Regions from separate parts of the Streptomyces sp. NPDC058052 genome, predicted to be linked through region 1. Evidence: riboswitches for the same ligand, from Rfam matches in the RefSeq annotation. Region 1 holds a riboswitch; the other holds the start of a gene.
The links. A riboswitch is a leader RNA that binds a small molecule or an ion and turns the genes downstream of it on or off. The one in region 1 is predicted to bind ZMP and ZTP.

Region 2: another riboswitch for ZMP and ZTP. It lies ahead of glyA (serine hydroxymethyltransferase); the one in region 1 lies ahead of ACFVU3_RS30000 (phosphoribosylaminoimidazolecarboxamide formyltransferase).

What each region holds. Positions count from the first base shown of each region.
Region 1 covers NZ_JBHVRX010000027.1:52,354-56,801, forward strand. Annotated here, with positions in the region: gene ACFVU3_RS29985 (CBS domain-containing protein) at 1-329, shown strand, start outside; gene ACFVU3_RS29990 (DUF1876 domain-containing protein) at 440-739, opposite strand; gene ACFVU3_RS29995 (hypothetical protein) at 942-1,241, shown strand; ZMP/ZTP riboswitch at 1,335-1,421, shown strand; gene ACFVU3_RS30000 (phosphoribosylaminoimidazolecarboxamide formyltransferase) at 1,448-2,464, shown strand; gene ACFVU3_RS30005 (FAD-dependent monooxygenase) at 2,504-3,724, opposite strand; gene ACFVU3_RS30010 (hypothetical protein) at 3,914-4,448, opposite strand, start outside.
Region 2 covers NZ_JBHVRX010000040.1:30,185-34,632, reverse strand. Annotated here, with positions in the region: gene ACFVU3_RS35155 (hypothetical protein) at 1-389, shown strand, start outside; gene glyA (serine hydroxymethyltransferase) at 402-1,691, opposite strand; ZMP/ZTP riboswitch at 1,755-1,845, opposite strand; gene rocD (ornithine--oxo-acid transaminase) at 1,952-3,157, shown strand; gene ACFVU3_RS35140 (polysaccharide deacetylase family protein) at 3,249-3,944, shown strand; gene ACFVU3_RS35135 (glutathionylspermidine synthase family protein) at 3,981-4,448, opposite strand, start outside.

The sequences.
Region 1 (4,448 bases):
CCCGGCTGATGGAGCGGCACCGGGTGAAGCGGCTGCCGGTCGTGGACGCCGGCGGGCGGCTCATCGGGGTCCTCAGCCGCAGCGACCTGCTCCAGCTCTTCCTGCGCCGCGACCGCTCGATCCAGGAGGAGATCCGCGAGGACGTGGTCGTCCGCATCCTCGGACTCTCCCCCGCCGCCGTCCACATCGACGTCGACGAGGGCCGGGTCACCCTCAGCGGCACCGTCGGGCGCGGGGAGCTCGTCCCGCTGCTGCGGCGCCTGTGCGAGTCCGTGGACGGCGTGGTCGAGGTCGTCGACCACCTGACCGTGGAGCCTCCCGAGGAGTGAGCGACGGCGGCCGGACCCGGGCGGGGTGCCGGGAGGGGGCCGCGGCGCGGGGCGGCCCCGCGGGGGCGTGGCGCTCCCGCGGGGCCGTGGTCCGCTGGACGGCGGGCTCCTCAGGAGACCGCCTCCGGCCAGCCGTATCCGGGACCCGTGCGCCGCGGTACGGTCCCGGCGCCCACCGCCTCCATCTCGCGGTTCGCCTCCCGCATCAGCTTGCCCGCCAGGTCCTTCATGGCCCGGCTCGCGGCCAGCTCGTCGCCGATCACCGGCACGTCCGTGTCCGCCGGGTTGCAGCGGGCCGATCCGTGTCCCGTGAAGGTCGCCGTCCCCGTGTCGAGCCGGGCCTCGGCCTGGGTCCGGCCCGCCTCCTCGTTCAGTTCCAGGCCGACCCTCCACTCCAGGTTCCGCGTCATGGTCTGCCTCCTCGCACGCCGGTCGGCGCCGCCGGTGCCGTACGTGCCCGGGGCGCTGCTCCCCCGTCCCTTCCAGGATCCGCCCATGGGGGCTCCGGCGCACGCGGCGGCCCGGGCGGACGACGGGTGGAGGCGGGTGTTCCGCCGCGGAGGGGCGGGAACCACCCCCGGCACGGGGACTTCACGGCGAAGGGGAACCGCTATGGCCGCCCGGTTCGGCGCGCGCAGACGGCTGGAGGTGCTCCAGGTGGCCGTCGCCGGCCTCGGGGTCCCCGCGAGCCTCGGGATCGGTGCGGTCCTGGGCGCGAGCGGCCTGCACGTCGGCGTCGGACTCGCGGCGACCGCTCTCGTCCTCATGGCCACGGCCACCGCTCTCGCGAAGCTGGACGCCCTGCTGTCCCGCTACCCCGCGCCGCCGTCGCAGAAGCGCCGCCGCGCCCGCCGCCCGGACGACGGCGCCCCGGGCGGCACCGGACCCGGCGGCGGGGACGACTGGCTCTGAACGCGCGGGGCGGGCCGGGAGCCGCCCGTCGACGCGCCCCAACGCCCTTGGACCAGACCTTTGTTGCCCGCCCCGCCCCGTCTGGATACGATCACCCCGGGTCGTGACTGGCGCACGTGGAGCACCACAGGGAAGCGGCCCTCCCCCTCGGACACGACGCCGACCGCCTGGGCGTCCTCCCCCATCGGCGCGATCGATCCGAGCTGGTGCGGGAGGCGGAGCGGGCCTCGGGCCGGCCGGCCGCCGCGTCGTTCGAGCACGTCTCCCCGGCCGGTGCCGCCCTCGCGGGCCCGGTGGACGAGGCGACCGCCCGGCCGTACGGCGTGGACCCCGCCCGGGTGGGCGCCCTGGCCGGTGCCTACCTCCGGGCCCGGGACGCCGACCCGAAGTCCTCGTACGGGGACTTCGCCGCCGTCTCGCGCGAGGTGGACCTCGAACTGGCGGACCTGCTGGCCGGGGTCGTCTCGGACGGGATCGTCGCCCCCGGGTACGCGCCCGGCGTCCTGGAGGTCCTCGCGAGGAAGAAGAACGGCGGCTTCCTGGTGATGGAGGCCGATCCGGGCTTCGCGCCGCCGGACGAGGAGGCCCGCGAGGTCTTCGGGATGCGGCTCGTCCAGGACCGCGACCGGAGCCCGCTCACCCCGGAACTCCTGACGGACGTCCCCGTCGGCGCGCTCTCCGACGCGGCCCGCGCCGACCTCCTCCTCGGGCTCGCCGTGCTGCGCCACACCCAGTCCAACTCGGTCTGCTACGTCCGCGACGGCCGGACCCTCGGCATCGGCGCCGGCCAGCAGTCCCGGGTCGACTGCACCCGCCTCGCGGGCGCCAAGGCGGACACGTGGTGGCTGCGCCGGCACCCGCTCGTCCAGGGCCTCGCCTTCCGGCCCGGCGTCCGCCGGCAGGACCGGATCAACTGGCAGGTCCGGCTCGCCGAGGGCGACCTCACCGCGGACGAGCGCGCCCGCCTCCGCTCCGCCGTCACGACGGACCCCGGCGACCTGGGCCCGGACGCGCGGGCCGCGTGGCTGGCCGGGCTGACCGGGGTGTCCTTCGCGTCGGACGGCGCGCTGCCCTTCCGCGACAACGTCGACCACGCCCACCGCCACGGCGTCACGGCCATCGCCGAGCCCGGCGGTTCGATCCGCTCGGCCGAGGTCGAGGACGCCTGCCGGGAACTCGGCGTCACGCTCGCGCGGACGGGCCTGCGCCTCTTCCACCACTGAGCCGCCGCCCGGTCGCCCTCCGCCCCGCGCCCCCGCGGCTCACCCCGCCGGACGGTCCGGGAGGCGGAAGCCGTCGAACAGGTCGTCCATGCCGCGCAGGGCCAGGCGGGTCGGGGTGGCGAGGACCGCCAGGTCGCGGGCCGTCGCCGCGAGGGGGTGGCGGAGGGCCCCCAGGCGGCCGACCCGGCGGGCGCGGACGCGCACGGCGTCGGCCCGGTCGCGGCGGGCGGCCGTGTAGGCGGCGAGAGCGGCCGGAACGCCGTCCGCGTCGCCCCCGGCCCCACCGGAGGCCCCCGGACCTCCGGTGTCCCCGGCCGGGAGGAGGTGGGCGAGGACCACCGCGTCCTCGATGGCCTGGCAGCCGCCCTGGCCCAGGTTGGGGGCCATGGCGTGGGCGGCGTCGCCGAGCCAGGCGATCCGGCCGTGGTGGAGGCGCGGGAGCGGGGCGGCCAGTTCGTGGAGGTCGTGGCGGAGGACGTCGGCGGCGGGGAGGCGGGCCACGCGCTCCAGCAGGGCGGGAATCGGGTCGTGCCACGTGCCGAAGCGGCGGAGGAGCTCGGCACGTGCGTCGGCCAGGTGGGCTCCGGCCGGGACGACGGCGGTGGCGTAGAGGTAGAACCGGCCGTCGGAGAGCGGGGTCACACCGAACCGCTCGCCCCGCCCCCAGCTCTCGCTCATGGCGTCGATCCGCAGGTCGGGGGCTTCCACGAGGGCCCGCCAGGCCGTCTCGCCGAGATAGCGCGGGCCGGGGTGGGCGGGGAAGTGCGCGCCGCGCAGCGGGCCGTGGATCCCGTCGGCGGCGACCACCAGGTCCGCGGGCAGGCCGGGGCCGTGCTCCGTCCGCACGACGGGGCGGCCCGCGGCGTCGTCGACGCCGAGCACGGTGGTGCCGTGGCGGAGCGCCCCCGCCGGGAGCGCGGCGGCCAGTGCGGCGGTGAGGGCGGGGCGGGGGACGGCGATCGGGGGCATGCCGTAGCGCGCCGCCATGTCGGCGGTGCGGACACGGGTCAGCCACCGGCCGTCGGCCCGGCGCACGCCCATCGACTCGGGCACGGCCCCGCCGGCGGCGCGGGTGACGTCGACGCCGACCGCGTGGAGCGCGCGCAGCGCGTTGGGCGCGAGGCCGATGCCGGCTCCGGTGACGGGGGGTTCGGGGGCGCGTTCGCAGACGGTGACCCGCCAGCCCCGGCGGTGCAGCCCCACGGCGGCGGTGAGCCCGCCGATCCCGGCTCCGACCACGACCGCACGACGTCTCGTCATGGAGCCGCCTCCTTCCGTTCCGCCCACCCGCTGTCACCGCGAACCCGCGGCCGCCGCCTCGTTCGCGCGCGTCCGGCCACCGCTCACGGAACGGTCCGTGATCCAGTATCGGGCGGGGCGCGGCCGGTGCGACGGCCGGGACCGCGGGATCCGGCGGAGGGCGTCAGGGCCGGGAGGCGCCGGACGGGGTCACTCCGGGGAGTGCCGGTCGGGCGTGGCGTGCGCGAGGAGGAACTCGGTCGCTCCGGCGATGGCCTCCGCGTAGGTGCCGTGGACGGGCTCGGACTCCTTCTCCCGCTGGTCCGCGGCGGTGGCGGTGTACCACCAGGCGTCGGTCTCGGCGTCGTGGTGCACGACGGCGGTGCCGCCCGCGTAGTGGAGCGGGATGGACTCGCTGGTGGACTTCCTGACCACGGCGTGGGGCCACTTGAGCCGGGCGGACTGCCGCTTGATGCCGCCCCAGGCGGCGCCGAGCTGCGCGTAGTTCGCCCCGCTGCGGCCGGCGACGGTGGCGGCGCTCTCCGCGAGGCGGTCGACGGACTGCTTGGCCTCGTACAGCGCCCGCAGGAGCGCGAGCTGCACGTCCGGCGCCGCCATGAGCACGGGGTCGTGCGTCTTGCCGGCCGCGCGGTAGGCGAGCAGGCGGGTGGAGATCCGCTCCGCCAGGGCGCGCACGGCGTCGTGGACCTCCTCGTCCATGGTGAACGCGTCGTCCTGGGTGGGC
Region 2 (4,448 bases), on a different contig from region 1:
CTCCGCCGCTGCCGGAGGGGGTGGCCGGGGCGGTCACGTCGGTGACGGGGCGGGAGCCGGCGGCGGTGGTCGGCGTCTGCTGGCGGTCGGCGGCCGGGGCGGTGGTCCGGCTGGACGTGTTCCCCGGCGCTCTGGACCCGGGCTTCGTGAAGGAGGTCCGGGTGCAGCCGGAGCCGGTGGTGCTCGCGGACGGGACGGCGGCGTACTGGTTCGCCGAGCCGCACCGGCTGGCCTTCCCGCTCTCCTCGGTCGAGGGCCGGTGGCGGCAGGAGGTGCGGGCGGCCGGGCCGACGCTGCTGTGGGTCCGCCCGTCGGCGGGGCTGACGCTGCGGCTGGAGGGGATACCGGACCGGACGGAGGCGCTGCGGGTGGCGGCCTCCGTCCGGTAGCGGGCCGGAGGGTCAGACGGGGAGGCCCGGCGCGGGGTGGGCTGCCATCAGGTCGGCGACCTCGGCGCGGATCGTGGCGAGGGTGGCCTCGTCCTCGGCCGCGGCGGCGGTGACGGCGCGGTCGATCCAGTCGGCGACCTGGTCCATGTGGGCCGGGGTCAGGCCGCGGGAGGTGAGGGAGGGGGTGCCGATGCGGACGCCGGAGGGGTCGAAGGGCTTCCGGGTGTCGTAGGGGACGGTGTTGTGGTTGACGACGATGCCGGCGCGGTCGAGGGCCTTGGCGGCGGTCTTGCCGGGGACCTGCTTCGGGGTGAGGTCCATCAGGATCAGGTGGTTGTCGGTGCCGCCGGAGACCAGGTCGAAGCCGCGGGCGAGGAGGGCGTCGGCGAGGGCCTTGGCGTTGGCGACGACGGCGTGGGCGTAGTCGCGGAAGGAGGGCTGGGCGGCCTCGCGGAGGGCGACGGCGATGGCGGCGGTGGTCTGGTTGTGCGGGCCGCCCTGGAGGCCGGGGAAGACGGCCTTGTCGAGCGCCTTGGCGTGCTCCTCGGTGGACATCAGCATGGCGCCGCGCGGACCGCGGAGGGTCTTGTGGGTGGTCGTGGAGATGACGTCCACGTGGCCGGACGGGGAGGGGTGGGCGCCGCCGGCGATCAGGCCGGCGATGTGGGCGATGTCGGCGACGAGGACGGCGCCGGCCTCGCGGGCGATCTCACCGAAGGCGGCGAAGTCGATGGTGCGGGGCAGGGCGGTGCCGCCACAGAAGATGATCTTCGGGCGTTCGGCGAGGGCGAGGTCGCGGACCTGGTCGTAGTCGATGAGGCCGTCGTCGCGGCGGACGCCGTACTGGACGCCACGGAACCAGGTTCCGGTGGCGGAGACGCCCCAGCCGTGGGTGAGGTGGCCGCCCATGGGGAGCGCCATGCCCATGACGGTGTCGCCGGGCCGCGCGAAGGCGAGGTGGACGGCGAGGTTGGCCGGGGAGCCGGAGTAGGGCTGGACGTTGGCGTGATCGACGCCGAAAAGGGCCTTGGCGCGCTCGATCGCGAGGGTCTCGACCTGGTCGATCACCTGCTGGCCCTCGTAGTAGCGGCGGCCGGGGTAGCCCTCGCTGTACTTGTTCTGGAGGACGGTGCCGGAGGCTTCGAGGACGGCGGCGGAGACGTAGTTCTCGCTCGGGATGAGGCGGAGGGTGTCGGCCTGGAGCCGTTCCTCGGCGCCGACGAGGGCGGCGAGCTCGGGGTCGGCGGCGCGGAGCGCGGGGTGGCCGGCGGGACGGTGCGGGGCGGGCGGCGGGGTGGTCACGTGTTCCTCCGGGAGTACGTCGGAACGTCCCGGGCGAGGTGTCGCACGGGACGCGGGGCGGTCCCGTGATGCCCAGGCGAGCGGCACCTCGTGTGGTGGAGCGCGCGCGGCTCCCCCGGGGTCGGTTCCCCGTACGCCAGTCGCCGTGCGTGGGGACAGAGTAACGGGCGCGCCGTCCTGCGAGGTTTCTTCGTCCGGGATGCGAGCGACGATAAGAAGGGGCCACAACACACCCCGGCCGCAGGACGATCGGAGATCCCGTGTCGAGAACGCAAGACGAGATCGTTGCCTCGGAGGCGCACAGCGCCCACAACTACCACCCCCTGCCCGTCGTCGTCGCCTCCGCGGAGGGGGCCTGGATGACGGATGTCGAGGGGCGTCGTTTCCTGGACATGCTCGCCGGCTATTCGGCGCTGAACTTCGGGCACGGCAACCGCCGGCTGATCGAGGCGGCGAAGGCCCAGCTGGAGCGGGTGACGCTCACGTCGCGGGCGTTCCACCACGACCGCTTCGCCGAGTTCTGCACCCGGCTGGCGGAGCTGTGCGGCAAGGAGACGGTGCTGCCGATGAACACCGGCGCGGAGGCGGTCGAGACGGCCGTGAAGACGGCCCGGAAGTGGGGGTACGAGGTGAAGGGCGTGCCGGACGGGCACGCGAAGATCGTGGTGGCGGGGAACAACTTCCACGGGCGGACGACGACGATCGTCTCCTTCTCGACCGACCACGACGCCCGGGACCACTTCGGTCCGTACACGCCGGGGTTCGAGATCGTGCCGTACGGCGATCTGACGGCGCTGGAGGCGGCGGTCACCGAGAACACGGTGGCGGTGCTGCTGGAACCGATCCAGGGCGAGGCGGGCGTGCTGGTGCCGCCGGCCGGTTATCTGCGCGGGGTGCGGGAGCTGACGACCCGGCGGAACGTGCTGTTCATGGCGGACGAGATCCAGTCGGGTCTGGGCCGGACGGGCCGGACCTTCGCCTGTGAGCACGACGGGGTCGTCCCGGACGTGTACATCCTGGGCAAGGCGCTGGGCGGTGGTGTGGTGCCGGTGTCGGCGGTGGTCGCGGACGCGGACGTGCTGGGGGTGTTCAAGCCGGGCGAGCACGGTTCGACCTTCGGCGGGAACCCGCTGGCCTGCGCGGTGGCGCTGGAGGTGATCGCGATGCTGCGGACCGGGGAGTACCAGCAGCGGGCGGCGGAGCTGGGCGAGCATCTGCACGCGGAGCTGGGGCTGCTCGTGGGCGGCGGCGCGGTGGAGGCGGTGCGGGGCCGCGGCCTGTGGGCGGGCGTGGACATCGTGCCGGCGCGGGGCACGGGCCGGCAGATCTCGGAGCGGCTGATGGAGCGGGGGGTGCTGGTGAAGGACACCCACGGCTCGACGATCCGGATCGCGCCGCCGCTGGTGATCTCGAAGGAGGACCTGGACTGGGGTCTGGAGCAGCTGCGGGCGGTGCTGTCGGACTGACCGGGTCCGGTTCCGGGGCGGCGGCGGGTCCGTCGCCCCGGGGCAACTCGGGCCATTGACACCAGAGTTGGTCTAGGCCAATGATGCGGCCATGCCGAGACTCCGCCTGCGTCACGCGCTGCGTGGCGCGCTCGCCGCCCTCGTCCCGCTCGCCCTCCTCGGGGCCGTCGGCGGCCCCGCGCACGCCGCCCCGGAGGCGGCCTGGCCCGGGCCCGCGCCCGTGGTCTCCCGGGTCGAGACCACCGACCCGGTCGTCTTCATCACCATCGACGACGGCTGGTTCCACGACCCGGCCGCGGCGAAGCTGCTGCTCGACCGTCGGGTGCCCGCCTCGCTCTTCCTGCTGCCGGGGGCGTACGCGTACGACTCCGGGTACTTCCACCGGCTGCTCGACCACGGGCGGGTGCGGATCGAGAACCACACGGTCGGCCACCCGGACCTCACCACGCTCGACGCGGCCGGACAGCGGGCCGAGGTCTGCGGGGCGCGGGACGCGCAGCTCGCGGAGTTCGGCGACGGGCCGCGGCTGCTGCGCCCGCCGTACGGGGCGTACGACGCGACCACCCGGACCACCGCCCGCGCCTGCGGGGCGAAGGCCGTGGTGACGTGGACGTACGACCTGACCACCTGGGGCCAGTGGACCCCGCCGACGCCGTCCCTGAGGGCCGGCGACATCATCCTGCTGCACTTCAACGAGACGCTGGAGCAGGACCTGGAGCGGGCCCTGGCCCTCGCCGAGGTGGCCGGACTGAAGCCGGCGCCGCTGCGGGAGTACGTGCCGGAGTAGCCCCCGGGACCGCGGGGTCCAGAGGATGACGCGCGGTCAGAGGATGACGTGCGGGAGGAAGCGGGCGTACTCGTCGGTGATCGCGCCCGCCGACTCCCGGATGCCGAGCCCGGCGGCCTCGTCCTCGACGACCCAGGCGCCGAGCAGCGTGCGGTTGCCGTCGAAGTCGGGGAGCGGGGCCAGGCCCTGGTAGCAGCAGGGCTCGTCGCGGACGACGGGCTCGCCGCCGGGTTCGTGCAGGGTGACGCCGGCGCCCTCCCGGCCGAGCAGCGGCTTGGCCGCCCAGCCGGTGGTCGTCGCCAGTTCGCGCGGCCCGTCGAGGTAGGCGGGCAGCAGGTTGGGGTGGCCGGGGTAGAGCTCCCAGAGGATCGCGAGCAGCGCCTTGTTGGAGAGCAGCATCTTCCAGGCGGGTTCGATCCAGCAGGTGGTTCCGGAGCCGCCGCCGTTGTCCAGGGTGGACAGGACGTGCTTGCCGAAGCGGTCGGTGACCAGCCACTCCCACGG